Regions from separate parts of the Sphingomonas sp. BL2 genome, predicted to be linked through region 2. Evidence: riboswitches for the same ligand, from Rfam matches in the RefSeq annotation. Region 2 holds a riboswitch; each other region holds the start of a gene.

Region 1 (9,716 bases), 770 kb from region 2:
GCTGTCTCGTATCGTAACGCTCGCCGTCGAGAAGCGCTGGCTCGTCCTCCTGCTGACGCTCGCCGCCGCGCTCGCCGGAATGTTCGCCATCCAGCGGCTGCCGATCGACGCCGTCCCCGACATCACCAACAACCAAGTCCAGATCAACGTACGCGCACCCGCACTGTCGCCCGACCAGATCGAGAAACAGGTCGCCTTCACCGTCGAGACCGCACTCACCGGCATCCCCGGCCTCGACTACACGCGGTCGCTGAGCCGCAACGGCTTCGCGCAGGTCACCGCGGTGTTCGACGAGAAGACCGACATCTACTTCGCGCGGTCGCAGGTGGCGGAGCGGCTGCGCACCGCCGAGGAGGACCTGCCGGACGACGTGGTGCCCGAGATGGGGCCTATCGCCACGGGTCTCGGCGACATCTTCATGTGGACGGTCGAGTACCGCGAGCTCGACCAGGTCCGCCACCGCAACGGCGAGCCCGGCTTGCAAAAGGACGGCAGCTACATCACGCCGGAAGGCGACCACCTCGTCAGCGAACCCGACAAGGCGACGTATCTGCGCACGGTGCAGGACTGGATCGTCACGCCGCAGCTGAAAAGCAGCGCGGGACTTGCGGGGGTCGACAGCCTCGGCGGCTATACCAAGCAGTATCTCGTCGTCCCCGATATCCAGCGAATGGCGGCGATGAAGATCACGCTCCAGGACCTCGCTACCGCGCTCGAACGCAACAACACCAGCGCAGGCGCCGGCATCGTCGACCGTAACGGCGAAGGCCTCGCGGTCCGCGCCGACGGTCGGATCCGCAACGCCGACGAGCTCGCACGCACCGTGGTCGCGACGCGCGAAAGCGTGCCGATCCTGCTCAGCCAGATCGCCACCGTCCGCACGGGCCAGGCATTGCGGATGGGCTCCGCGTCGGAGAACGGCCACGAGGTCGTCGTCGGTACCGCGGTCATGCGGATCGGCGAGAACAGCCGCACCGTCTCGACCGGCGTCGGCACGCGGCTGGAGCAGATCGGCCGCGCGCTTCCCGTCGATGTCGTGGTGAAGCCGGTGCTCAACCGCACCGAACTCGTCAATTCGACGATCGCGACCGTCGCCCGCAACCTCGCCGAGGGCGCGGTACTGGTCATTGTCGTACTGTTCGTGCTGCTCGGCAATTTCCGCGCGGCGCTGATCGCCGCGCTGGTGATCCCGGTCACGATGCTGCTGACGAGCATCGGCATGCTGAAGGCCGGGGTGTCGGCGAACCTGATGAGTCTCGGCGCGCTCGATTTCGGGCTGATCGTCGACGGCGCCGTCATCATCGTCGAGAATGCGCTCCGCCGCCTGGGTGATGCGCAACATGGTCGCAGCGAGCCATTGCCGTTGCGACAAAGGCTCGACCTGGTCGCGGCATCGGCGCGCGAGATGATCCGCCCTTCGGTCTACGGCCAGGCGATCATCATCCTCGTCTACGCGCCGCTGCTCACCTTCACCGGCGTCGAGGGCAAGATGTTCGAACCGATGGCGCTGACCGTCATCATCGCGCTCGTCTTCGCCTTCGTCCTGTCGATGACGTTCGTCCCCGCGGCGATCGCCGTCACGCTCAGCCGGCCCGTCGACGAGAAAGAGAGCCGGATTATTGACTGGCTGCGCCGACGCTACGAACCGGGTCTCGGCAACGCGATGCGCCGCCCGAGCATCACGCTGGGCATAGCCGTCGGCGCGCTGGCGCTGGCGGGCGTCGCCTTCACCACGCTTGGGCAGGAATTCCTGCCGCAGCTCGACGAGGGCAACATCCTCGTCCAGGCGGTCCGCATCCCCGGCACCTCGGTCGACCAAAGCCAGGCGATGCAGTTCCAGGTCGAGAAGCTGCTCGCGCGCCAACCCGAAGTCCGCTTCGCCTTCTCGCGCACCGGCACGTCCGAGATCGCGAGCGATCCGATGCCGCCGAACGCCACCGACACCTTCGTCATCCTGAAGCCGAAGGCGGAATGGCCCGACCCGAGTCTCGCCAAGGAAGCGCTCGTCGCGCGGATGGAGCGACAACTCTCGGCGCTACCGGGCAACGCGTATGAGATTACGCAGCCGATCCAGATGCGCTTCAACGAACTGATCGCGGGCGTGCGCGGGGATATCGCGGTCAAGATCTTTGGCGACGATTTCGGCGGGATGAACGCGGCCGCCGACCGCATCGCCGCGGTTTTGCGCACGACCCGCGACGCGGTGGATGTCCGCGTCGAGCAGACCGAGGGCCTGCCGATGCTCGACATCCGCCCGAACCGCATGGCGATGTCGCGCATCGGCGTCACCGCGGGCGACGTGCAGGACACCGTGGCCGCAGCGATCGGCGGACGCGAGGCCGGCATGATCTTCGAGGGCGACCGGCGTTTCCCCGTCGTGATACGCCTGTCCGAAGCGTCGCGATCGGACCTTACCCTGGTGGCGCAAATCCCCGTCCCGACGTCGGCAGGCGGTTTCGTGCCGCTGTCGACCGTCGCCGACATCGCGGTCGTCGATGGACCCAACCAGATCAGCCGCGAGAACGGCAAGCGCCGCGTGGTCGTCCAGGCCAACGTCCGCGACCGCGACGTCGCCGGCGTAGTCGCCGACGCGCGTGCGGCGATCGATACGCAGGTGACGATGCCGCCCGGAACCTATGTCGAATGGGGCGGGCAGTTCGAGAACCTCGCCTCCGCACGCGACCGCCTGATGCTCGTCGTGCCGGTCTGCTTCGCGGTCATCATGCTGCTGCTCTACGGCGCGCTCGGCTCGGTCCGCGATGCAGCGATCGTGTTCACCGGCGTGCCGCTCGCGCTCGTCGGCGGCGTGCTTGCGCTCGTGGCTCGAGGGATGCCGTTCTCCGTCTCCGCCGCGGTCGGGTTCATCGCGCTCTCGGGTATCGCCGTGCTCAACGGGCTGGTGATGGTCTCGTCGATCCACGACCTGATGGCACGCGGCATTGGCAGGGTGCGGGCCGCGCACGACGGCGCGCTCGCCCGGCTTCGGCCGGTGGCGATGACCGCGCTCGTCGCCAGCCTCGGTTTCGTACCGATGGCTCTGGGACATGGAACTGGCGCCGAGGTGCAGAAACCGCTCGCGACCGTGGTCATCGGCGGGCTGATCTCGGCCACGCTGCTGACGCTGTTCGTCCTGCCGACGCTTTACGCCCGCTTCGGTGGATGGACGGCGTCCGAGGAGTCGACATGCGGGAACTAGAGCGGGTGGACGAGCTACATGGCGGTTAGCACGATGACCCATACCCGGACGTTCGCGGGCGCTCGCTTTCTCCCAGGTTTTGTCATTCGTCTATGGACATCAATTCTCGAAGTCCATGTTTGCGACGATCGCTTCGATCGGTTGCCGGATCACCTGCAACGCGATAGATCGTCCCCTGCTGACCTGATCCGTTAGATTGGTCCAGCATGATCACGTCGGTGTCCCGAGAGGGACTTAAAAGGGAACGCGGTGAGGATGGTTCGCCGTTCGAAGCCGAGGCTGTCCCTGCAACTGTAAGCGGCGAGCGCGATGCATATCGCTCCTTTCTTGAACGGAAGGGGCAGCCACTGGGCCAAGCGTGATGTCACGCACGGCCTGGGAAGGCCGTGCATCGTGTGACGACCCGTGAGCCAGGAGACCTGCCGGCGTCTGGTCGCTCTTGCCTGGCCCAGGGGGTGGCCGCGGCACGGTACTCCGTCGAGCGACGACGTGTGCGGTGAGGACCGCACGGGCATGCGTGTCGGTCGCGATGGCGTCCGGCTGGCGCGGATGCCGGCCGTTCGCGGGAGGTCCTTGCCGGGTTCGCTAGACGCTCCGGGGAATTACCGTAATGCCGTTCCTGACATCTCGCCTTCGCGGTCGTGGTGGCTTTGCTGTCGCCTTTGTTCCCGGCATCTCTCAACGCTCGGTCCACGCCTGCCTCGGCCAACGAAGACATCCTGGTCGTGGGACTGCATGCCACGACACGCTCACCACGCCAAACGCGGCCGGCGGCAACCGGCGCCTCGCTCCACTCGATCTCCCCGCGACGATGCTGGCCATAGAAGACGATACGGTTCGCGCGCGCGGGGACATGTCAGTGATCGAAGCGGAGAGCCGGGCACTTGGCGTCAGCAACGCCGACAACCCCGGCAATGGTGGCACTGCACTATTCAATACGCAGCGGACAAAACGCAAAGGCGGGACCGGCGACGCCTCGCAGGGCTGCTCCCAACTCGCGTTTGGCGCAGGGGGACCGGTCACCGAGCACCTAGCCTCTCGCATGGATGGCAGCCACCGCCAATCCGATGACTATGCCGATCAAGGCCAGTCGCGCAGCTATCTGTTATCAGGCATGCCGGACGTTCCCAGTCCGTACAACACTCAGCAATGGGCGCTCGGCCGTGCCCTCTTCGCCGAAGTTTCGCTTCGTGTCGGCTATTAACGCCGTGAGGCGGTCGGCGCCTGGCAAGACTGCGCGGCGCTGGCTCTACCTGGTCCATCGCTGGATCGGCATTGCCAGTTGCCTGTTCTTCGCCATGTGGTTCCTGTCCGGGCTGGTGATGCTCTACGTGCCCTATCCCTCCCTGTCGCCAGCTGAAAAGCAGGCTGGGAGCGAGGCAATCGATTGGGCAGCGGTGGACGTACTGCCCCCGCTTGAAAATGGACGGCTACCCCAGGAGCTGTTGCTCGACATGCGCGACGGCACGCCAGTCTGGCGCATCGCTAAGTGGAATGGATCGCGCACGACAATCACAGCCCATCAGGGGGCAGTTCTATCGCCGGTCGACGCGCCGTATGCCGCCCGGGTCGCCGGTCGCTTTGCACACGCAGCGATCGAGCGCGTCGATCAGCTCGTACTCGATCAGTGGACGGTTGCTGGTGGCTTTGACCGACATCGGCCGGTCTGGAAGGTCACGCTCGCCGACGCGTCCCGCACAGAGGCCTATGTGTCCTCGACCACCGGCGCCGTGGTGCAAGTAACGACCCGCTCCGTGCGGCTCTGGAACTGGCTTGGTTCGGTGCCGCACTGGCTTTATCCGACGGTGCTGCGACAGGATCAAACGGCTTGGCGTCAGGTCGTGCTCTGGGTGTCCGGCCCCTGCATCGCCGCGGCGGTCGCGGGGATGTGGATCGGCATCTTGCGGACCCGCATCGGCGCACGCCGCTTCAAGGGCGCACGGATGACGCCCTACGACGGCTGGATGCTATGGCATCATGTCGCTGGGCTGGTGGGCGGTGTCTTTCTGATCACCTGGATCTTCAGTGGGTGGCTGTCGGTCGACCCAGGTCGTCTATTTGGTGGGACAAAGCCGGACGAGGCGGCGATGCGTGTCTATCAGGCATCCGATCCGATGCCGGTCTTGTCGATCGAGCGGCTACGCGTCGTGGGCGTCGGCGCAGTATCGGCGCGTCTGACCCACAATGCCGGGATCCCGCTCGTGCTGCTGGCGTATCGTGGTGGCCAGCGAGCCACGCTGGATGCAGCGACGCTGATGCCGTCACGCCCTCGCCCACAAGCCATCGTGGCTGGGGCGCGTCGCTTGGCAGGCTCCGCGCCGCTACTTTCGGTCGATCGACTGGCGGCGCCCGATGCATATTGGTACGCCGTCGGGACGTTGCCGCGTCTACCCGTGTTGCAGCTGCGGTTCGCAGATCCGGCGCAGACCTGGTTCTATATCGATCCTGCTACCGGAGAAATTCTCAGGACCGTCGATAAGCGACAGCGGGTGTACCGCTGGGTATTCGACCTCCTCCACAAATGGGATCTGAACGTGCTGACGCTGCACCGGCCAGCCTGGGATGGGCTGATCTGGCTGTTCTCCATCGCGGGCGTGTTGACGTCGATAAGCGGCATTTGGCTAGGATGGAAAAGGCTCAGGCGATGACGGGGCGATCCAGTTGCAGACATTCGCAGGTAACGTTCCGCCGTCCTATCACGGTCATTCGGTGATCAGATCTGCGCGGAACGGCCGACGAGCGAGGCGGCACGAATATCGGGTTCGGACAGCGACGTGGTCGACCGCAACCGGATGGCCTCCGGACGCTGGAGTATCCCGCCGACTACGGCCGCAGAGAACGCATCGTCGACAATGTGCGAACTCTTCTGGACGGGATCGACGACCATCGCCGGAAAATACTGTCAGTCGACGAATGAGGAACACGACTTCTGGTGTTCACGTCCCACTGCGCGGGAGTTGGCTCAAGCCAGGCCTGTTCGCGGCAGTTTGAAATATGGAATATCGATTATCTCTCCGCGGTAGCTAAATACGGGCTCGGGCGTTCGTGACGGCATGAGCGCCACCCTGCTATCGATCCGCGACCAGACCAAGATCAGCATCGTTCGGCAAGTCCGGACGCTGTTCAATGACCAGGCACGCGGCGAGGAGCCCGTGGAGCGAAGCGGAGATGCACTTTTTCCCCCAGATTCCATGGTCTGGCGCGTACACGGCGACGTTGTCAGCATGATGGTAGGCGGCGTTTCCGCACTGCTGCTCCAGATGCTGCATCCTGCGGTCCTAGCAGGGGTTTGGGACCATTCGAACTTCCGAACCGATATGCTCGGCCGGCTGCGGCGCACCGCGCGATTTATCGCCGCCACGACCTATGGTGGGCGCACGGACGCCGAGGCAGCTATAGCGCGGGTCCGCGCGGTCCATTCGCACATCGGCGGTGCGCTTCCCGACGGTACGCCCTACCGTGCCGACGACCCAGGTTTATTGGCGTGGGTCCATTTATCCGAAGCATGGTCCTTCCTGGCGGCTTGGCAACAATATGGAGATCGTCGACTGACGCCTGCACAGGAGGATCTTTACTACGCAGAGTTCGCGACCATAGGCACTGCTTTGGGTGCTGCCGCCCTCCCGCGGAACCGAGCGGGCACCAATCAGGCACTTCGTGCAATGCAGCCTGCGTTGATTGCAGACGGTCGCACGCGCAAGGTCGCGCGATTGGTACTTCATCAGACGCCGGGCAACCCTCTGGCAATACCGCTTCAACGAACCATCGCGCAGGCAGCGGTGGACCTTCTCCCGGACTGGGCACGTCGAATCCATGGTCTGCGTGCTTCGCCGGTATTCATGAAACCAGCCGTTCGATCCGGGACGCGACAGATGGCGAAAACGTTGCGCTGGGCCTTCGACGGTAGCTGAACCAGAAAATCTGTTGTGGACGTTCGCGCGCGCCGTCGCGCTTCGTAGTTTCAGACACCCATTCACCTTCGTGCCATTACGCTTTCGGTGCTTGACCTATGGTGATGAGGGCCGTGACGGGGGTGAAGCGGTCCGCGCAATCGGATCTTCACCACTACGCTCGCATGCGCTTGCCGCACGATCCGGATAATCCGCCCCCTCCAGTTCCAGTGTCGCCAGGCCAATGTCGCACCAGCCGTTTCGCCAGATACTTCACCCGATTATTCGCTACGGTTATTAAAGCTGTCACATTGCGCGTCCAACGGCTTCTCTTCGAACAGGGCTGGGACGAACAGATGACCAAATTTGGCTTGCGTACGGGTTGCGCCTTTATCGCGCTGAGCATCGCGGCGCAGTCGCCGGCGTGGGCGCAGACCGCCCCTGCCACGTCGCCTGCCGACACAGTCCCGGGAGCAACCGGTCCCGACGCCGCAGCACCTGACGCCGGCGGCGGCGACATAATCGTCACCGGGTCCGCTCGCCAGCAGCGCCGCTTCGACGTGTCCTATGCGGTCAACTCGCTCAGCAACGCCGACATCCAGAAGCTTGCGCCGATCAACTTCGCCGACCTGCTCGGCAAGCTGCCCGGCTTCGCGGTCGAGAATACCGGTGGCGAGGTCCAGAACATCATCCGCCTGCGCGGTCTGCCGAGCGACGGCGGGCTCGTAACGTTCCAGCAGGACGGCCTGCCGCTGTTCCACGAGAATGACGGCAATTTCTTCCGCGGCGACAGCATCAACCGGTTCGACCTGATGACGCAGCGCGTCGAAGTCGTGCGCGGTGGTCCTGCCCCGGTCTATGCGAGCTATGCCGCCGCGATCGTCAACAACATCACCGTCTCGGGCACCGATACGACGCGCGGCAAGGCCCAGGTAACGCTCGGCGACACCGGCCTCTACCGGCTCGACGGGTATCAGGCGGGGCCGATCGACGATTCGACCTATTACGCGATCGGTGGATTCCTGCGCCGTCACGACGGCTACCGCGACAATGGCTTCCCGAACGATCGCGGCGGCCAGATTCGCGGCAACATCAAGCACGACTTCAGCAACGGCTCGCTGCGGATCTCGGGCAATTACCTGAACGATCACAACGTGTTCTATTTGCCGATCCCGACCGCGGATCCGCGCGATCCGACCAAGTCGCTCAACCAGTATATCGATTTCTTCAGCGGCACGATGAACTCGCCCGCATTGCGCAACGCGAACATCCGGTTCCGCGAAGCCGACGGCACGACGCGCAACGTCGCCGCCGATCTCGGCAATGGGCGTCACACCCAGTTCGGCAATGTCGGCTTTCAGTACGACGCCGATTTCGACGGCTGGAAGGTCGCCGCGAAGGGCGGCGTCAGCGTCGGCAAGCTCCATTTCAATGCGCTGTATTCGACCAGCAACCCGTCGGACGCCAACAAGTATGCCAATGCGACCAGCGGGGGAATTGGCACCCCAACCAACCTGGATAACGCGCGCAAGGCGTTCGGCGCCGGCGTTACCCGGCTCGGCTACGCGATCGCCGGGACCAACGGCGCCGAAGTCTACGACCCGAATTCCGCGTCCGGCCTTGTCGTCCCCGCCCAGTTCCGCGACGTCGTCTCGAAATATTATTCGACGCAAGGCGACCTGAGCGTCACGCGGTCGATCGCGACCGGGTTCGGCACGCACGATCTGCGCGTCGGCGTGTATGGCAGCCTGTACGGCGAGACCAACGAGGTCGCGTACCAGGACTATCTGCTCGAGGTGAAGGGCAAGCCGCGGACGCTCGATCTGATCGCGTACAACGCCGCGGGCCAGGCTGTCGGTTCGGTCACCGACAACGGCGTGCTGAAATACACGTCCACGCTCAACCGCGGCAATACCGATGCGTCGATGTACGCGCTCTACGCCAATGACACGTGGGAAGTGCTGAAGGGCCTGACGATCGATGGCGGCATCCGTCACGAACGCTACAGCTTCAGCGGATATGCGTTTGAAACGACGTCGGCCAATCTCGGCGACCCGAAGACGCTTGCCGACGATGGCGTACGCGCGTTCACCGGCAAGATCATCAACGGGAAGCTGAGCCCGAGCATCACCAACTGGACCGGCGGCCTCAACTACGACGTCACGAAGCATTTCGGCGCCTATGCGCGCGCGTCGCATCTCGAGACGCCGCCATCGACGCAGGTGACGTACCAGATCAACCCGACGATCATCACGTCGAAAGCGAACCAGTACGAGGTCGGTCTCAAGGCTGCATTCGGCCGGTCCTATCTGTACCTGATCGGCTTCTATACGCGCTACAATCCGCTAAACGCGTCGTTCGTCGCGCTCGACCCGGTCACCGGCCGCAACGACCAGTCGGTGCCGTTTGTTGGCAAGGCTGAGATCAAGGGCATCGAGATCGACGGCAACCTCGCGCTGCCATATGGCTTCGCCGTGACCGGCGCGCTGACGATCAGCGATCCGCAGTATAAGAGCCTCGTCAACGCCAACGGCGCGAGTGCGGGCGACGTCGAGGGCAACCAGATCGTCCGCGAACCCAAGGTCTACGGCAACATCCGCCCCTCGGTCGACTTCGACGTCTCGGGCAAT
Region 2 (9,716 bases):
TGGCGTCCGGTCGTCGCATGGCCCGGCCGTTCGCGGCAGGCCCCGGTCCTCGTCGGACGCTGCGGGGTTTGTGCATGACGACTTTGACGATGAAACGACCGACACGGGGTTCGACCCGAAAGCGCATCGGCTGGATGTTTGCAGGCCTGATCGCGGCCAACATCGCCGCATGGTGCTGGGCGTTCTCGCTGTTCCACGCGCAACCGCTGATGCTGGGCACCGCGCTGCTCGCCTGGGGCCTCGGGCTGCGCCACGCGGTCGATGCGGATCACATCGCGGCAATCGACAATGTGACGCGCAAGCTGATGCAGGACGGCCAGCGCCCGATCGCGGTCGGCTTCTGGTTCGCGATCGGCCATTCGGGGATCGTGCTCATCGCCGCCGTCGCGATCGCACTGACCGCCAATGCGCTGTCGCAGTTCGAGGCATTCAAGCAGGTCGGCGGGGTGGTCGCGACCGTCATTTCCGCCGTGTTCCTGTTCACGATTGCGGCGATGAACCTGATCATCCTGCGCTCGGTGTGGCGCACCTTCGGCCATGTCCGCGGCGGCGGCACCTATGTCGAGGAGGACCTCGACCTCCTCCTCGGCAACCGCGGGCTGCTCGCACGTCTGTTCCGCCCGATGTTCCGGCTGGTCACGCGGAGCTGGCACATGGCGCCACTCGGCTTCCTGTTTGGCCTCGGTTTCGACACGGCAACGGAGGTCGCGATCCTCGGCCTCTCAGCAAGCCAGGCCGCCGACGGTCTCTCGATCGGTGTCGTCCTAGTCCTCCCCGTGCTGTTCGCGACCGGCATGGCGCTGGTCGACACGGCGGACGGCGTCGTCATGCTTGGTGCCTATGAATGGGCGTTCGTGAAGCCGATCCGCAAGCTCTACTATAACATTACCATCACGCTGATCTCCGCGATCGTCGCGATCGCGATCGGCGGGATCGAGACGCTGGCGCTGCTCGGATCGAAGCTCGGCTTCACCGGCGGCATATGGGATGTCGCAACGGCGCTCGGCGAGAACTTCAACGGCCTTGGCTTCGCGATCATCGGCCTGTTCGTGCTCTGCTGGGTGCTGAGCTTCGCGATCTACCGCTGGAAACGATTCGACGAGATCGAAGTCGTGCACGGATAGGCTAGCTCTTCCGTTCCCCAAGCTCGACGCGCTCTCGATCCTCCCCCGCCAGGGGGAGGTGGCGCGAAGCGACGGAGGGGGAGGACGGCGATCACGTTTGTTCCGTGTCCGCCCCCTCCGTCACCTCCGGTGCCACCTCCCCCTGGCGGGGGAGGATCGAAAACTACCGATATGCGAATTGGCACGCTCTCGGAATTACTCTAACCAACCCTCGAGGCTCGGTTTCACCGAACCTCACAGATCGCGCCGGTGCCCTTCGGGGCTTGAATGGGAATGCGGTGCGGGAGTTCCTCCCAATGCCGCGGCTGTCCCTGCAACTGTAAGCGGTGAGCGAGACGCACACGCCCTTCACGAGAAGGGCAGCCACTGGGTGAAAACCTGGGAAGGCGTACGTCGAGCCTCGACCCGCGAGCCAGGAGACCTGCCAGCGCAACGGTCGCTCTTGCTACGATCCAGGGGATGGTCGCGGCACGGTACTCCGTCTGAGCGACGAACGCGTGCGGCCCTATGGTCGTGCGTGCGTGTGCTCGCAGGAGAATACCAATGCCCGATCTTTCAAAGGTCCCCGTCACGATCGTCACCGGCTTTCTCGGAGCCGGGAAGACCACGCTCATCAGCCACCTGATCCGCAACGCCGGCGGTCGTCGTCTCGCCGTCGTCGTCAACGAGTTCGGCACGCTCGGCATCGACGGCGACATCCTGAAGGGCTGCGCGATCCCCGATTGCCCGGCCGAGAACGTGATCGAGCTGGCGAACGGCTGCATCTGCTGCACGGTAGCCGACGACTTCATTCCGACCGTCGAGGCGCTCCTCGCGCTCGACCCGCGCCCCGATCACATCCTGATCGAGACGTCCGGGCTCGCATTGCCCAAGCCGCTGCTGAAGGCGTTCGACTGGCCCGCGATCCGTTCGCGCATCACCGTCGACGGCGTCATCGCGCTCGCCGATGCCGAGGCGGTCGCCGCGGGGCGGTTCGCGCCTGACGTCGCCGCGCTAGACGCCCAGCGCGCCGCCGACCCGAGCGTCGATCACGAGACGCCTTTGTCGGAAGTGTTCGAGGACCAGCTCGCCTGCGCCGATCTCGTCCTGCTCACCAAGGTCGATCTCGCCGGCCCCGAAGGCGTCGCCAAGGCACGCGCCGTCATCACCGCGGAGTCCGCACGGCCGCTCCCGGTGATCGACCTGACCGACGGCATCATCGATCCCCGCGTGATCCTCGGCCTGAACGCCGCGGCCGAAGACGACATCGCCAGCCGCCCCTCGCATCACGACGGCGAGGACGATCACGAGCATGACGACTTCGACAGCGTCGTCGTCGAGCTTGGCGAGATCGCCGACCCCGCCGACCTGACCGCGAAGATCGAGGCGCTCGCCCGCGGCGCCGACATCCTCCGCGTGAAGGGCTACGCCGCCGTCACCGGCAAGCCCATGCGCCTGCTCGTCCAGGCTGTCGGCGCGCGCGTCCGTACGCAATACGACCGCCCTTGGCGTGCCGACGAACCGCGCCGCACGCAACTCGTGGTCATCGCCGAGCACGACCGGATCGACGAGGCCCGCATCAAGGCCGCGCTGGACGACTGAGGCCCACGATGCACGTCGTCTTCCGCGAGACCCACGGGCTGGAGGAAAGCGCGGTCCCGCAGGACCTCGCCCAATCCCCCGCGGACCTCGTCGTCCTGTCCTTCTCCGACGGTGACCTCGGCGCGTTCGCCGCGGGCTGGAAACGTGCGGATGCGGCCGGAAGCCGGCTGCCGTCGCTACGCCTCGCCAACCTGACCGCGCTCCAGCATCCGCTGTCGGTCGACACCTATGTCGAGCAGACGCTGGCGGGCGCGAAGGGCATCCTCATCCGGCTGATCGGCGGGCGGTCGTATTGGAGCTACGGCCTGCAACAGGTCGAGAACCTCGCGCGGGAGCAGGGCATCGCGCTCGCCGTCCTCGCAGCAGACGGTCGCATCGACAGCCGCCTCGACGCCGCCTCGACGATCCCGCTCTCGACGCTCCGCCGTTTGGCGCATCTCTGCGACACCGGCGGCGCCGTCGCGGCGCAAGCGGCACTGGCGCAGTTCGCGCTCGCCGCGGGCATTTACGCCGGCCCGGTCACCGGCGTCCGCGCGATCGCCGACGTCGGCGGCTGGCAGCCGAATGACGGCGTGACGTGCCCAGCCGCATTCGCGCTCAACGCGAAACGCCCCCGCGTCCTGATCGTCTTCTACCGCTCGTACCTGACCGCTGCGGACCTCCACCCGATCGAAGCGGTTCACGTCGAGCTTACCGCGCGAGGCTTCGACGTCATCGGCCTCTTCGCGCCCTCGCTGAAAGCCCCCGACGCAGCCGGCTGGCTGAGCCGCTGGGCCACAGCGTTAAGGCCTGCCGCGATCGTCAACGCCACCGCCTTCTCCGCACGAGGCACCGCCGAGACCACGCCGCTCGACGGTGCCAACGTTCCGGTCTTCCAGATCGCGCTAGCCACCTCCGACCGCGCGGCTTGGATCGGCGCGACCCGAGGCCTGTCGCCCGCCGACCTTGCCATGCACGTCGTCCTTCCAGAAGTGGACGGCCGCCTCTTCGCCGGCGTCGCCAGCTTCAAGGAAGCCGCCGCGCGCGACGGCGACCTGGAATACACCCGCCGCGAACACCGCGCCGACCCAGCCCGCATCACCGCCATCGCCGCGAGGATCGAAGCGTGGACGACCCTCTCGAGCAAACCGGTAGCCGACCACCGCATCGCGATCGTCCTCTCGACCTACCCCGGCAAGGCGTACCAGATGGCGCACGCCGTCGGCCTCGACGCGCTAGCCTCCACGCAAGCGATCCTCGCGGACCTCATCGAGGCCGGCTACGCGATCACCCCTGACGCAACTGATCTAGCTACCTCACGCATTCACTGGCCGCTCGCCGAGTACCGCAAAGCCCTCGCGCACCTTCCCGAAACCCTGCGGAAAGACCTTCAGGAAACCTGGGGCGAACCGACCGAAGATTTCGCTTTCACCGCGATCGACCACGGCGGCGCGCTCGTCGCCCTCCAACCCGAACGCGGCCGCACCAATCAACGCGCCGAGGAATATCACGACCTCTCGCGCTGCCCCTGCCACGCCTATGTCGCCTTCTACCTGTGGCTCCGCACGCGCGGCACCGACGCGCTGGTCCATGTCGGGGCGCATGGCACGCTCGAATGGCTCCCCGGCAAGTCGGTTGCGCTGTCCGATGCCTGCTGGCCCGAGGCTCTGACCGGCGCGATGCCCGTCATCTACCCGTTCATCGTCAACGACCCCGGCGAAGCAGCCCAAGCCAAACGCCGCATCGGCGCGGTCACGCTCGGCCATGTCCCGCCACCGCTCGAACGCACGCGCACCGGCGCCGGCCTCGGCCGCCTCGAAGCGCTGCTCGACGAATTCTCCAACGCCGACGGACTCGATCCCGCGCGCCGCGATCGCCTGCAACGCGACATCCGCGACGAAGCCACCGCCACCGGTCTCGCCGCTACGCTGGGCCTCGACGACGCGCAATCCCAAGCCGACGCGATCACCCGCATCGACACGTTCGTCTGCGACGTGAAGGAGAGCCAGTACGGTGACGGCCTCCACATCTACGGCCGCGGCGAACACGGCGCCGGCGAACGCGCCGGTCTCCTGTCGGCCCTCCAAGGCAAACGCGTCGCGTCCGGCCCCTCCGGCTCCCCGTGGCGAGGCCGCGCCGACGTCCTCCCGACCGGCCGCAACCTCTACACCACCGATCCTCGCGCGGTCCCCTCCCGCGCCGCCCATACCCAAGGCATGAAGCTCGCCGACGAACTCGTCCGCCGCCACCTACAGGACCACGGCGACTACCCGCGCAACCTCGTGGTCGACCTATGGGCCTCCGCCACCATGCGGACCGCGGGCGAAGAGTTCGCGATGGCACTCCACCTGCTCGGCGCGGAACCGGTGTGGGACATGCAATCCGACCGCGTGACGGGCGTCGAGATCCTCCCGCTCGCCAACTTCGACCGCCCCCGCATCGACGTCACCCTGCGCGTATCCGGCCTGTTCCGCGACGCCTTCCCGACACTCTGCACGATGTTCGGCCAGACCGTTCGAGCCCTAGGCGCACGCGACGAACCGGCCGATTGGAACCCGTTCGTCGGCAAGCCAGCCACCGCGCGCGTCTACGGTCCCGAACCCGGCCGCTACGGCCTCAGCATGGGCGACGCGGCCGAGACCTACACGCCGGAAGCGCGCCTGACCGCCGGCCAAGCTTGGCTGTCCGCCTCCAGCCACGCGCTCGACGCCGATGGGGAAGGGGGCCAGGACAGCTTCGACCCCGCCGGCATCCGCGACCGCGTCGCCGCCGCCGATGCCTTCGTCCACGTCCAGGACCTGCCCGAAACCGACCTCCTCCTCGCCGCGGACTACGCCGCGCACGAAGCCGGTTTCGCCGCCGCACAGGCGGTCGCGGGGGGCAGCGCCACGCTCTACCATCTCGACGCACGCGATCCGAACCAGGCCAAGGCCCGCCCGCTCAACGAGGAGATCGCCCGCGTCGTCCACGCCCGCGCGGCACACCCCGCCTGGGTCGACGGCATGATGCGCCACGGTTTTCGCGGTGGCGCGGAGATCGCCGCCACGCTCGATCACCTCGGCGCCTTCGCGCATCTCGCCAGCGCAGTCCGTCCCGAACTGATCGACCTCTATTACGACGCCACGCTGGGCCGCGACGACGTCCACGCCTTCCTCGCCGAAGCCAACCCCGGCGCGCTCGCGGCGATGCAGGCGCGTTTTGCAGCCCTGCACGCCGCCGACCTCTGGCCGACCCGCCGCAACTCGATCCTCGCAGCGCTGGACCTGCCGGCATGAGCGCATTTGTCGTGCAAGGCTGGTGCCCCGACGCATGGCGCCCGATGATGGCGGGCGACGGCCTGCTGGTCCGCATCCGCCCACCGCTCGGTCGCCTGACGCGTGAGCAAACGCTCGGCCTGTGCGACACGGCGGCGACGCACGGCAACGGCCTGATCGACCTGACCAGCCGCGCGAACCTCCAGATCCGCGGCGTCCGCGAGGATAGCTGGCGTCCATTGATCGACACGCTGCTCGATCTCGGCCTCATCGATCCCGATCCGATCCGGGAAGCGCGCGCGAACATCCTCGTCGCGCCGGAATGGCGGACGGGCGACGACACCCACCGCATCGCCGAACACTTGCGCGCGCGTCTGGCGGACCTGCCCGAACTCCCCGGCAAGGTCGGCTTCGCGATCGACGCTGGCGTAGCGCCGGTGTTGCAAGACGCCCCCGCCGACTTCCGCATCGAGCGCGCTGCATCTGGAACGCTTATCCTCCGCGGCGACGGCCGGACCCTTGGCACGCCAGTATCGCCCGGCACCGAAGTCGACCGGTTGATCGCACTCGCGCACTGGTTCGTCGACAGCGGCGGCATCGCCAGTGGCCGCATGGTACGCCACAGCGCCATACTGCCGGATTGGGCAGCCCCAACAACCCATCCTGCCGCAAGCGCGCCACCGCTTCACGTCGGACAGCATTCCCTCGGACTCGCACTAGGCCTCCCATTCGGTCGGATCACAGCGAGCGCGCTGGCACGCTACGTCGACACCGAGCGAGCAATTAAAGCGATCCGCATTACCCCTTGGCATATCGCGATCTGCGAAGCCGACGCGGCGCTTCTAATTGAACCCGACCCGGTCGATTTCATCACCGACCCCGCCTCGCCAACGCTTCACGCGGACGCCTGCGTCGGCGCACCAGCCTGTCCGCAGGGCAGTGTCGAGACGCGCGCGCTCGCCCGACGCCTGGCGCCGCACATCGCCGGCCGCCTCCACGTCTCCGGCTGCGCCAAGGGATGCGCGCACGCCGCCCCCGCCGACGTCACGCTCACCGGTCGCGAAGGCCGCTACGACCTCGCGTTCGACGCGCGTGCCGGCGCACCACCCTCCCGCGCAGGCCTCGACGTCGCGCAGATCCTCGTCCAGTTCGGAGCCGCCTGAATGCCTTACGCCTATGAAACCGACGGCGCGGCGATCTACCGCCAGTCCTTCGCGATGATCCGCGCCGAAGCCGATCTCGCCCGCTTCTCGCCCGAGGAGGAGCCCGTCGCGGTCCGCATGATCCACGCCGCCGGGCTCGTCGGCCTAGCCCAGCACATCCGCTTCACGCCGACGTTCGCAGTCGAGGCGCGTCGCGCGCTTCAAGCCGGCGCCCCGATCCTGTGCGACGCCCGCATGGTCACCGAAGGCATTACCCGCGCCAGATTGCCCGCCGACAACCGCATCGTCTGCACGCTCCACGCCCCGGAAACGCCCGAACTCGCGCGGACGATGGGCAATACCAGATCCGCCGCCGCACTCGAACTCTGGCGCCCGCATCTCGCCAGCGCCGTCGTCGCGATCGGCAATGCGCCGACCGCATTGTTCCACCTCCTGAATATGCTCGAAGACCCCGATTGCCCGCGTCCCGCGGCGATCATCGGTTGCCCGGTCGGCTTCGTCGGCGCAGTCGAATCCAAGGCGGCGCTGTGGACCGACCAGCCCGTGCCTTGCGTCGTCGTCGAGGGCCGGATGGGCGGCAGCGCGATCACCGTCGCCGCGATCAACGCGCTAGCGAGCGGCACCGAATGACACCCGTACGAACTGGGGGCACGATCCACGGCGTCGGCTTGGGCCCCGGCGCGCAGGACCTGATGAGCGTCCGCTCGGACCGCCTCGTCCGCGGCGCGCGCCACATCGCGTATTTCCGCAAGGCCGGACGTCCCGGCCAGGCCCGAAAGATCGTCGACGGTATGCTCCGCGACGACGTGATCGAATTCCCGATGGAATACCCCGTCACCACTGAGATCCCGGTCTCGGACTCGCGCTACAACGACTGCCTGTCCGCGTTCTACGCCACCTGCATCGACCGCCTCGCAACGCTGGCAAACGCAGGCGAGGACGTCGTGGTCCTCTGCGAAGGCGACCCGTTCTTCTACGGTTCGTTCATGCACCTCTATACCCGCCTCCAGACGATCGCGCCGGTGAAGGTCGTGCCTGGCATCACGGGCATGTCCGGCGCTTGGACGGCCAGCGGCGTGCCGATCACCTGGGGCGATGACGTACTGACGGTCCTGATGGGCACGCTCCCCGAAGACGACCTCGTCCGCCGCATCCGCGACACCGACGCGCTGGTGGTGATGAAGATCGGCCGCCACCTCGCCAAGCTCCGCCGCGCGGTCGCCGCTGCGGGGCGCGAGGCCGAAGCGTGGCTGGTCGAATACGCCGCGATGGCCGACCAGCGCGTCACGCGGCTGTGCGATGCGGAGGCGATCACGCCCTATTTCTCGATCCTGCTGATCCACGGGCGGGGGCGGCGGCCATGACCGGCTGGCTCGCGATCGCCGGTCTCGGCCCCGGCGACGAAGCGCTCGTGACGCCCGAAGTCACCGCAGCGCTCGCGGACGCGACGGACGTGATCGGCTACATTCCCTATGTCGCGCGCGTCGCCCCGCGTGAGGGCCTCACGCTCCATCCTACCGACAACCGCGTCGAACTCGATCGCGCCACGCACGCGCTCCAACTCGCGGCCCAAGGCCACCGCGTGGTCGTGGTATCCTCTGGCGACCCCGGCGTGTTCGCAATGGCGGCCGCGGTGTTCGAAGCCCTCGAAGCCGGTCTGCCAGAATGGCGTGACATCGATATCCGAGTTCTCCCCGGCATTACCGCGATGCTCGCCGCGAGCTCGCGTGCGGGCGCGCCGCTCGGACACGATTTCTGCGCAATCAATCTATCGGATAACCTGAAACCGTGGGAAGTCATCGAACGCCGAGTGCGCCTCGCCGCAGAAGCCGACTTTGCGATCGCCTTCTACAATCCGCGATCGAAGGCGCGCCCCGACGGCCTGATCCGGATCTTCGAAATCCTCCGCGAGACCTGCGCCGACGACCGCCCCGTCCTGTTCGCCCGCGCCGTCTCGACACCCGAGGAAACGCTTCGCATCGTGCCCCTGACCGAAGCTCGCGCGGACATGGCGGACATGCGAACGATGATCATCATCGGCTCCAGCCTGACGCGCGTTATCGATCGCCCGGCGGGACCGATCCTCTACACCCCCCGGTCGGCGCCATGATCAAGCCAGCGCATCACATCCGCCACCGCGTGCACCTCGCATCGAGCGGGCAGGGCAGGCCGATCGATCATGATCACCGGCAGCCCAAGCGCGCGCGCCGCATGCAGTTTGGCCGACGCCCCCGTGCCGCCGGCGTTCTTGCAGACTACGACCTTGATGCCGTGCGACGCCATCAACCGCCGATCGCCCTCGACATCGAACGGTCCGCGGTCGACCACGAGATGATGACGCGGCAACCCCGGCGGCTGGTCGGGCACATCGACGAACCGCAGCAGATAATTATGCTGCGGCTGCTCGGCGAACGCGTCGACATGCATCCGCCCCAGCGCCAGCATCACGCGCCGCGGCGGCCCGTCCAGCGCCGCAACCGCAGCGTCGATATCGGCCACGCGCGTCCACCGATCGCCAGCGACCGGCAACCAAGCCGGCCGCGTCAGTGCAATATGCGCGACACCGGCGCGCTCCGCCGCGACGACCGCGTTCGCGCTCATCCGGGCCGCGAACG
Region 3 (9,716 bases), 450 kb from region 2:
ACCGGATATGCCCGCAGCGAGATCATGGGTCGCAACTGCCGGTTTCTGCAGGGACCGAACACGGACATGGCCGACGTCTGCCGCGTTCGAGACGCGATACGTGCGCGGGAGTCGATCGAACTCGACCTGCTGAACTACAAGAAGGACGGCACGCATTTCTGGAACCGGTTGCTGGTTTCGCCTGTGTTTAACGACGACGGGGTGCTGCTCTATTTCTTCGCCTCGCAGTACGACGTCACTCTTGAGCGCGAACGCCTCGTCAATCTTCAGCTCGATCGCGATGCCCTCGAAGCAGAGGTAGAGCGCCGCATTGCCGAGCTTCAGGAGAGCGAGCAACGGCTTCAGTTTGCTCTTGATGCCGGCCGTCTCGGGTCCTGGAGCATCAATCTCGATACGTACAGGCTGACGGCATCTGCCGAATGCAAGAGGATATGCGGTCGTGCCCCGACCGATCCTCTGACCCTCGACGAACTGCGGGAGTCGATCCATCCGGAAGACCGGCAGATGCAGGTCGATGGCATAGAGCGCGCCGTACGCGACCGATCGCTGCTGGATATCGAGTACCGCTTGCGGACGCCGGCAGGCGAGGAACGTTGGGTACAGATCCGGGGGCAGGCCAGCTACCGCGCCGATGGCACACCATTGGCAATCGTCGGGACAACCCAGGATGTGACTGCGCGGAGACGCGCTGAGGAGCATCGGACCCTTTTGGCTAATGAGCTAAGCCACCGGGTGAAGAACACGCTCGCGTCCTTGCAGGCGATCGTCTCGCAAACGATGCGCCGGGCGACCTCTGTGCAGGAGGCCGGCACGACGCTGGAAGCACGCATACATGCGATGTCGGCCGCGAATGACTTGCTGATCAGTGGCAGGTTCGAAAGCACATCTCTGCGTGCGCTGGTCGAGCGTACCCTTACCCCCTTTGGGGTGGAAGACGGGCAGAGGTTTAAGCTTTCCGGCGAGGACCTTCAGCTCCCGCCCCGCCTCGTCGTCGCCTTCGCCCTTGCCCTCCATGAGCTTGCAACCAACGCCGCAAAATACGGCGCGCTATCGACCGCCGAGGGCGTGATTGATCTGAGCTGGAAGGTCATGGACGGCTGGCAGCCACATGATCTCCACCTCACCTGGATTGAGTCAGGAGGCCCACCGGTTGAACCGCCAACGAGGACCAGCTTTGGCACACAGCTCATTCAGCGTGTTTTGGCGCACGAAACCGGTGGAACGGCTAAAATCTCATACCTTTCTGGCGGCGTCGTGTTCGAAGCCGTCGCACCGTTGGTCGACAGCGCCGACAACGACAATGACAACGAAAACGACAACGAGCAGCGTAATAGAGCCGAAGAAAGGAACTAAGGGGCTGGCCTCTCACAAAGCACCAAGACAGTGTGTTCGGCTTGACGTTATAGCCCCTATCCGTTTTGCCCCTGGTAGGGGAACAACGGTCCATCCCCACAGGGTAGCGCGGGAACATTGAACCGGTACCGCAATAAAAATGATCGCCAGCTTCATTCGCGGCTGGCGATCATCTGGCACTGCCTAGAAATTCACCCGGGCACCCAGGCGCAAGGTGCGTGGTTCAACTACCCGGCTCAACCGATCATCTGTCGGTCCCGCGGTATCGAACGATGGAATATAAGATTCATAGAAATAGGCGATGTCCTTGTCGCGGCTGTCGAGGACGTTGAGCACCTCGCCGTACACCTCGAACCGTCCGATCTTGCGAGCCGCCCGGACGTTGACGACGGTGCTTCCTGAATCTCGGACGCTGTTGTCTTCGATCAACGGATAGGGCCCGAGATGGCGGACGCGAACACTTGCTTCCCACGGATCAAGCACCAGCGCGATCCCGGCGGATGCGGCGTTCTCGAAGGCGTTGGGAATGCGGTCGCCATTGTCGTAGCGCGATCGGCTTGCCGTATAGTTGCCGTCGATCGCAAGCCACGGCCTTGGCCGCCAGAACGCCACCAGTTCATAGCCACGACGCTCGCTGGCACCGGTCGGTTCGACCGCGTTGGAATCTCCGACGAAGCGCAGTTCGCTGTCGACGTCGAGCCACCAATAGGTTGCGGTCAGCGTGATGCCCGGCAACTGCCACCGGGCGCCGACTTCACGGCCGTTGCCGCGAACCAGCACGGGCACCGGCGTTTCGACATTCACCGCGCCGCGCACGTCGTTGGAGTGGAAGCCTCGGCCCCAGTTACCGTAGAACTCCAGCCGATCGGTTGGCGAGTACGCGATCGACGCCTTGGGCGACAGGATCGTGTCGTCACCGCTACCCTCGCCGGCCACTACCGCTGCCTGATCCCGGGCGCGAACGACATAGTGGTAATAGTCGCCGCGGACCCCACCGATCAGGCGGAGACCCGTAACCGGCGTCCACGTCGCTTCGCCGTACAATGCCGCCGACGCTTCCTCGACATGATAGCGACCGAGCGACGACAGGAAGGATCGCGAGCTGGTGCGATATACACCGACGCTACCGATATGGTCGTAGCGCTCTTCGCTACCGAGCGAGACGGCGAGGGTCGGTGCAAGCGTCCAGTGCTTTTCGCCCCTTGCGCCGAAGATCCAGCGTTTGTCGAACTGGCGGATCTGCGCACTGGTCCCGTCCGGATCGGTGTAGGTCGGGTTCGAATACATCGACCAGTCGTAGAACTGACCATACACATTGGCGTGCCAGTCGGGCTGGCGGACCGCGACGTTGCCGACGAGGCGTGTCGTTTCGCCGCGTGCCGTCGGATCGGGTGAGCAGAACACGTTCTTGCAGAGCGCGGTACCGATTATGCGCTCGGGAATCTGTTCGGTCGGACGCCAGGTCGCGCGGTAGGCGTTGAGCGAGGCTTCGATCTGGCCTGCGCCAGCTGGAGCGGTATACTTCGCGAAGCCAGATGCGTGTCGCAGATGCTCAGGCTCCTCCCATGGTCCGTCGTAGACCTTGGTCTGTGCGACGAGCGTCAGCTTCCCCGCACCAATCCCATCAATCGTCCCGCCCGCGGCGATCCGACCATAGCCATAAGAGCCGCCCTCGACCGAAAGCCACGGCCGGGCAAAGCTGTCGATCGTGGTCATGTACGCCGCTCCCGCCAGTGCGAAGTCGCCGCCATCAGCACGGTATGGCCCTTTACGAAAATCCTCGCGCGCCACGATCTCCGGGATCAGTCCGTTGAGATCGAGATAGCCCTGGCCATGACCGTGGGTGCGCAGGTTCATCTGCACCCCGTCAATATAGGTCGTGAAGTCCGACCCGTGATCGAGATTGAAGCCCCGCAGAAAATACTGGTTGGCCTTGCCGCTTCCCGAATGCTGCGCGGCAACCATGCCGGGGATCGCTTCTAGCAATTCAGCGACGCGCAGCAGCGGGCGAACCAGAAGGTCGGCACCGGCGACGGTGCCCTCACTCGCTGCATGCGCAACACCGATCTTTGCTTCGCCTCGGCCGAACACGACAATGTCGTTCGGTACCTGCGTAGGCACAGCCTCGGTGCCTTGCACCTGAGCCCATGCGGGTGTGGTGCTACATACTGAAGCGATAGCCACGCATTCGAGCCATTTTGTTCGTAATCTTAGAGTCTTCATGTCCGTCCCCCGTGCGCCAAGCGACTTCGGACGGGGGCGTCCGCTGTGAACGGTCGGCACGCGTCGGCAGGCGGACGCAAGCGCCCGCGACACGAACCGATGCGACCCCCGCCGCTCGTTCGTCGCTCAGACGGAAGAACCGTGCCCCGACCATCCCCTGGACCAAAGCAAGAGCGACCAGACGCTGGCAGGTCTCCTGGCTCACGGGTCGTCGCTCGACATACGGCCTTCCCGGATCTCGGCCGTTACGGCGTTGGTCCAGTGGCTGCACCCTCCAGAAGAGGACGCGATGTACGTCTCGCTCGCCGCTTACAGTTGCAGGGACAGCCTCGGCTTCGAGAGAGCGTCTCCCACACCGTGTTCCCTATTAAGTCCCTCTCGGGACACCAACGCGATCTTTGTCGGGTCGGAGACACTTCTCCGGCCTGACGGACAATGCGTACCGAGGAAGGTTTCGATCGGCAAGACAGCCTCGGCCTTCTCTGATCCCGTCCGTTTGCAGGGAAGATCGACACGGCAATGACAGGACTGCCTGCCTGCGCTACCCGCGTTCGGTGTTCGCCGTTCGTCGCCTCCTAGCGCAACGCTACTTCGCTGTGCTCGTGTGCGCGGCAGCGTTGTTACTCAAGTTGCTCGTACCGTCCGGGTACATGATCGGCAGCGAGCATGGCCGGATCACAATCGAGCTATGTTCCGGCGTCGCCCCTCGAGCCGTGACGATGGCGATGCCGGAGATACACGGCGACATGCCCGATCATGGCAAGTCGCAGGATCACGGCAAGGCTGAAATGCTGTGCGCGTTTGCGGGCCTGTCAGCAGCATCGCTCGGTGCGATCGATCCTATTCAGTTCGTCATCCTGATCGCCTTCGTCATGGCGGTCGGGCTTTCGTCGACCGTGCTGCCGGCGATCACTCGCCGCAGCTATCTTCGGCCTCCGCTTCGAGGTCCACCGGCCCTCCTTTGACCAACTGATCGCGTGCTCCTTCAGGGGCAACCACGTCCACGGCCCGCGTGCTTTCGCGGGGCCGGTCAAAGGCCTATTCATGATCCGATCCCACTTGTTGGCGGGGGCATGCCTGCCCTGCCTCCTGCTCGCAGTACCAGCATTTGCTCAGGATCTGGCGGCATCCCCCACGAAGGCCGACGCAACAGCGACCAACGCGCTGAGCGTTGGACCAGCGCAAACCGGCGACATCATCGTTACTGCGTTGAAACGCCCGCAAGCGCTCCAAGACGTGCCCGCAAGCGTCACCATCCTGTCCGCTGACCTGCTTCGCCACCTCAATGCGCAGGACTTCTCACGTGTCGCGGACTCCGTGCCGGGCCTGGCCTTCGCGACCACTGGGCCCGGCAACTCGCAGTACATCATACGCGGGATCGGCGGGGTCGGGTTCGTCCAGTCGCCGACCACAGGCGTCTATCTCGACGAGACCCCGCTTCAGACCCGCGCGCTCCGCGGCTTTTCACAACCTGACCCGCAGCTGTTCGACGTCGCTCGGGTCGAAGTGCTGCGCGGACCGCAAGGCGTGCTGTTCGGTTCGTCATCGATGGGCGGCCTTGTCCGCATCGTGACGAACCAGCCGGATGCTACCAAGATCGCCGCACTGGGTCAGGCGAGCGTCTCGACCGTAACCGATGGCGGTACGAGCTGGGACGCCAAGGCGATGCTCAATCTGCCGATCGTCGCCGATACGCTGGCACTGCGCATATCGGGCGGGTTTGCCCGGCAGGGCGGCTGGATCGACGATCTCCGACCCACTACCGGCGACCTGACCGAGAACGCCGGAACGTCGGCGGTCCGCAAGGACGTCAACTGGACGCGTACCGGCACGGTTCGCGCTGCGCTTCGCTGGAATGCCACGCCGAGCCTGACGATCACGCCGTCGCTGATGTGGCAGGACGCGTACAGCAATGTGGACCGCCCCCATAGCGACGTGACCTTTGGTAAGCGCGCGCGGCTCAAGGCGCGGTATGCGGACACGTACGCCAAGGATCGGTTCGTGATCGGCTCGCTTCTGATCGAGAACCGGTTCGATGCGCTCGGTGGTTTCACCGTATCGTCCAATTCATCCTGGCTCGACCGGCGCAACCGGCTGTCGTTCGACGTCACCGCGTTCGATTCTCCGATCGTCGAGGACATCGTCGGACCGGGTCCAGGCGGCAAGCTGTTCCCAACGCCGCTCAAGGATTTCGGCCGCACGAAGCAGTTCACGCAGGAGGTGCGTGCGGTGTCCGATGGCCCGGGGCGGCTGCAATATGTGTTCGGCGCGCTCTACCGCGATCTTCATCAGGACTCTGGCCGTACGATCACCGTCGCTGACCTGTTCGGCGTCACCGCGCCGCTGCCGCTCGGTACCAGCAGCCCGGCGGTCATCCAGGACACGACGGTGCGCTTCCGTGAGAGCGAGATCGCGGCGTTCGGCGAGCTGACCTATGCCGTTGTACCGAAGGTGAAGGTCGCGGCGGGCGCACGGGTGTTTGCCTATCGCCAGCGCGAGGCGAGCCGACGCTACGGGGTCGGTGGCGTCGCAGGCGGCGATCTCGCCTACGACTATGACGAGCGCAATCGCGAGAACGGCGTCACACCGCGCTTCACGCTAAGCTATGAGCCAAGCCGTGCCGCGACGCTCTACGCCAGCTACTCGCAGGGATTCCGGACGGGCGGCGTCAATGCGCCCGTGACCGACGATATCTGCTCGGCCGCGGAACGTCGCGCGGCAGGCATTCCCGACGTACCGCCACCCTACGACAGCGACCGTACCGATAATTATGAGATCGGCGCCAAGACCAGCCTGTGGGGCGGTCGCGTGCGGATCAACGGCGCTGCCTATGCGATCGACTGGAGGGATTATCAGCAGGCGTTCCAGACAGCGTGCGGGATCAACAATGCGACGACCATCTCCTTTACCGTCAATGCCGGCCGGGTTCGTAGCCGTGGCGGCGAGCTTGAGGTCACCGTGTCGCCAATCCGGGGGCTCGATCTTCATGCGGGCGGTTCGTTCACCGACGCGACCTACCGCAATGACGTCCCCAACCTGCTTCTGCCGGCAGGGTCGCGTGTGCTCGATGTGCCGCGCTGGCTGTGGAATGTGCGCGGCGAGTATGAAGCAGCATTCACAGATGACCTGACCGGCAATCTGTTCGCCGCGGCGCGTCACGTCGGCGGGTCCAACAGCGGGTTTGGTGAGGGTGAGGTGCTGCCGCGTCCGGCCTATACGTTGGTCGACGCCTCGGCTGGGGTGACGATGCGTGGCGGCGTGGGGATCGACCTGTTCGTTACCAACCTGTTCGACGCCGTACCGGTCTTCGGTCAGGAGTTCACGACGTCGCCCGGCAACACTACTGCGACCAGCTACTTTTCCTATCTCGTCGGCCCGCCGCGGACGGTCGGGATACGTCTGACCAAGGCCTTATGATGGCGGGCATGGACACTTCAGCAATGAACGGGAACCCACCTAACGGCTGGCGGACACCCGGTGCGCGGTGGTACAACGCGGTATGGCGCTGGCACTTTTATGCTGGCCTGTTCTGCATCCCGTTCATCATCTGGCTGTCGCTGACGGGCACGATCTATCTGTGGCGGCCGCAGCTGGAAGCAGTGTTGGACCGGCCCTACGATCATCTCCCGGTTGCCGGACGGACGGTCTCACCCGATGCGCAGGTCCGCGCAGCGCTGGGGGCAGTCCCGAGATCGTCGCTGCATAAATATGTGCTCCCAGAAAAGCCGGGAAACGCCGTGCGTATCATCGTCTCCAGTGATGGCTTTGATCACCGCGTCTACGTCGATCCGCACTCGCTTGCGGTGCTGAACGTCATTGGCGAGGAAGATCGGCCGCTCAATGTCGTGTCGCGTCTTCACGGCGAATTGCTGGCGGGGGTGTGGGGCAGCTACCTCGTCGAGATCGCCGCCTGCTGGGCGATCGTCATGCTCCTGACAGGTCTCTATCTGTGGTGGCCGCGCAACCGGAAAGGGCTCGCGGGTGTCCTCTACCCGCGCCTGAGGGGCGGCCGACGCGTGTTCTGGCGTGATATTCACGCGACTGCCGGCATCTGGGTGTCGGTGTTCGCGCTCGGGCTGATCCTCACTGGCCTTCCGTGGGCAAACGCCTGGGGCAGCTATCTCGGCGAAGTCCGCACGCTCACGGGCGCGACGCAGGGTCCGGTTGACTGGACGATCAGCGGAAAGGCGCCAACGCCGAAAACAGACGCAATGCTCGGCCCTCACGCCGGGCATGACGGCATGGTCATGGCCACGCCCACGATCCGACCGGGTGAACTTGCCCGCGTGATCGCGACGGTCCGGCCGTTGCGGATCGCGCCGCCCGTGCTGCTGTCTCCGCCCGAGCATGATGGTGCACCGTGGGCGGTGTCGTCTGACGCAGCCGATCGTCCGCTGCGATCTGACGCGCAGGTGGATGGTGCTACAGGGCGCCTTGTCGGCCGTGTCGCGTTCGCCGACCGCCATTGGATCGACCGGATCATCGGCTACGGCATCGCGGCGCACGAGGGCGCGCTGTTCGGTATCGCCAACCAGATCCTCGGCTCACTCACTGCGCTGCTGCTGGTCGTCCTAGCCGTATCGGGAGGGGTTATGTGGTGGCGGAGGCGACCAACGGGCTTGTTGGGCGCTCCGGTGCCATCGGCGCGCCCACGCTACCGGCCCGTGTTGGTCGCAGCGATCGTCGGTCTTGGGATCTATATGCCACTGTTCGGGCTGACGTTGTTGATCGTGACGATAGTCGAAAGGGTCCTGCTGCGACGCCTCCCCAGAGCGAGGCTCTGGCTGGGACTGGAGTCTCCCGCCCTTCGCACTGTTTGAACGACGCCCCCTAGCTCGCAGGCAACTGTGTGAGAAACCCCTTCGCAATTAGGGCAGCGGTGAGAAGATGTTCTAAATCGTACGCTAAGCCCTTGGCGCACGGGAACGGCCGGACGTGGTGGTTAGCTGCCGTTCGCCGTTCGTGGCCCGAAGTAGATCACCGCCGCCCCAACAAGGCAGATTGCTGCCCCGAGGAGGTCCCAGCGGTCAGGCTTCGTGTCCTCGGCGAACCACAGCCACGCGATCGCCGATGCGATATAGACGCCGCCGTAAGCCGCATAGGACCGGCCTGCCTGATCCGATTGGGGAAGGGTTAGGAGGTATGCGAAAAGGCATAGCGAGAGGATGCCGGGAGCTATCCACACCGCAGATTTCCCGAGCCGCAGCCATGCCCAGAAGGCAAAGCACCCGGCGATCTCCGCTAGAGCGGCTCCAATGAAGGCGAAAGCAGTCATTTTGACGCTTTCGCAGAACCGGCGAACGTCGGCAAATGGGCGCATCCTACCGTAGCGGGCGCTCCACAAACGAGGGTTTGCGTGACGATCGCTGGTCCTGTTCGATCGTGGGCGATCCATGTCACGCAACTCGTCACTCGATCTATGCGCCGCAAAGGCTAGGGCTTAGCTTAAGATTTCGAACATCTTCTCACCGCTCCCCAATTACCATTGTGAAACAAACGGGTGATTTCGGACGGCACCCTGTCGATTGTCGCAAAACGCCGTCGCCAACCCCGATTGGTGACTAACGCGTGGTTTCGGACAGGATGGCGCGTGATAGATTGGGCCGTTCAATGGGGTAGGGGTCAGAACAGTCAACGGATCTAGTCGACGCTGCCGGGACTGATACGATGATCAGATACGAACTTCGGTTCCAACAACAACCAGTTGTTGCGATGGAATACAAAAAGAGTTTCCAGTCGGTGCCGTATTTCGCTGCATTGAGACAAATATTTCTTCGCGCCATGGCGCCATGCCTGAAATCTCTGCATCCGCGATGATTGTCTCTTGGCCAATATAATAACTGACGTCCGTAAGATCGCCCGAGTCAAATAAACCGGATGCCGCCAAACCGTCAGGGATATTTATGACTTCCATAAAGCCAAAGCTTAAAATCACGCGATCCATATTGTCGCAGACTCTAGATGTTTCAGCGCGTGTTTCCGTTGGGACATAAGGTGTCTCAACCACAACAACCGAAACAAGAACAACGCGTTTCTGGAGCGATCGTCCGTGCCTGATATGCTGCGTCAGCGCAAGTGGTATGCCAGTTGTTGCCGCGCTCAGAAACGCACCAATACCGTTCGTCCGACAATCCAAAACC

The links. A riboswitch is a leader RNA that binds a small molecule or an ion and turns the genes downstream of it on or off. The one in region 2 is predicted to bind cobalamin.
Region 1: it holds a riboswitch for cobalamin, as region 2 does, so the genes downstream of both, AC1ME3_RS11420 (hypothetical protein) here and cobW (cobalamin biosynthesis protein CobW) in region 2, are expected to answer to the same signal.
Region 3: it holds a riboswitch for cobalamin, as region 2 does, so the genes downstream of both, AC1ME3_RS16820 (TonB-dependent receptor) here and cobW (cobalamin biosynthesis protein CobW) in region 2, are expected to answer to the same signal.

What each region holds. Positions count from the first base shown of each region.
Region 1 is NZ_CM155261.1:2,441,024-2,450,739, reverse strand. It holds gene AC1ME3_RS11425 (efflux RND transporter permease subunit) at 1-3,196, shown strand, start outside; cobalamin riboswitch at 3,396-3,637, shown strand; gene AC1ME3_RS11420 (hypothetical protein) at 3,807-4,400, shown strand; gene AC1ME3_RS11415 (PepSY domain-containing protein) at 4,405-5,844, shown strand; gene AC1ME3_RS11410 (hypothetical protein) at 5,910-6,083, opposite strand; gene AC1ME3_RS11405 (oxygenase MpaB family protein) at 6,250-7,107, shown strand; gene AC1ME3_RS11400 (TonB-dependent receptor) at 7,443-9,716, shown strand, end outside.
Region 2 is NZ_CM155261.1:3,208,021-3,217,736, reverse strand. It holds gene AC1ME3_RS14960 (HoxN/HupN/NixA family nickel/cobalt transporter) at 75-1,124, shown strand; cobalamin riboswitch at 1,355-1,567, shown strand; gene cobW (cobalamin biosynthesis protein CobW) at 1,668-2,705, shown strand; gene cobN (cobaltochelatase subunit CobN) at 2,714-5,959, shown strand; gene cobG (precorrin-3B synthase) at 5,956-7,101, shown strand; gene AC1ME3_RS14940 (precorrin-8X methylmutase) at 7,102-7,731, shown strand; gene cobI (precorrin-2 C(20)-methyltransferase) at 7,728-8,465, shown strand; gene cobJ (precorrin-3B C(17)-methyltransferase) at 8,462-9,211, shown strand; gene AC1ME3_RS14925 (cobalt-precorrin-6A reductase) at 9,187-9,716, opposite strand, start outside.
Region 3 is NZ_CM155261.1:3,662,348-3,672,063, forward strand. It holds gene AC1ME3_RS16815 (PAS domain-containing protein) at 1-1,353, shown strand, start outside; gene AC1ME3_RS16820 (TonB-dependent receptor) at 1,537-3,576, opposite strand; cobalamin riboswitch at 3,746-3,982, opposite strand; gene AC1ME3_RS16825 (DUF2946 family protein) at 4,131-4,541, shown strand; gene AC1ME3_RS16830 (TonB-dependent receptor) at 4,621-6,993, shown strand; gene AC1ME3_RS16835 (PepSY-associated TM helix domain-containing protein) at 7,002-8,396, shown strand; gene AC1ME3_RS16840 (YnfA family protein) at 8,519-8,851, opposite strand; gene AC1ME3_RS16845 (potassium transporter Kup) at 9,248-9,716, opposite strand, start outside.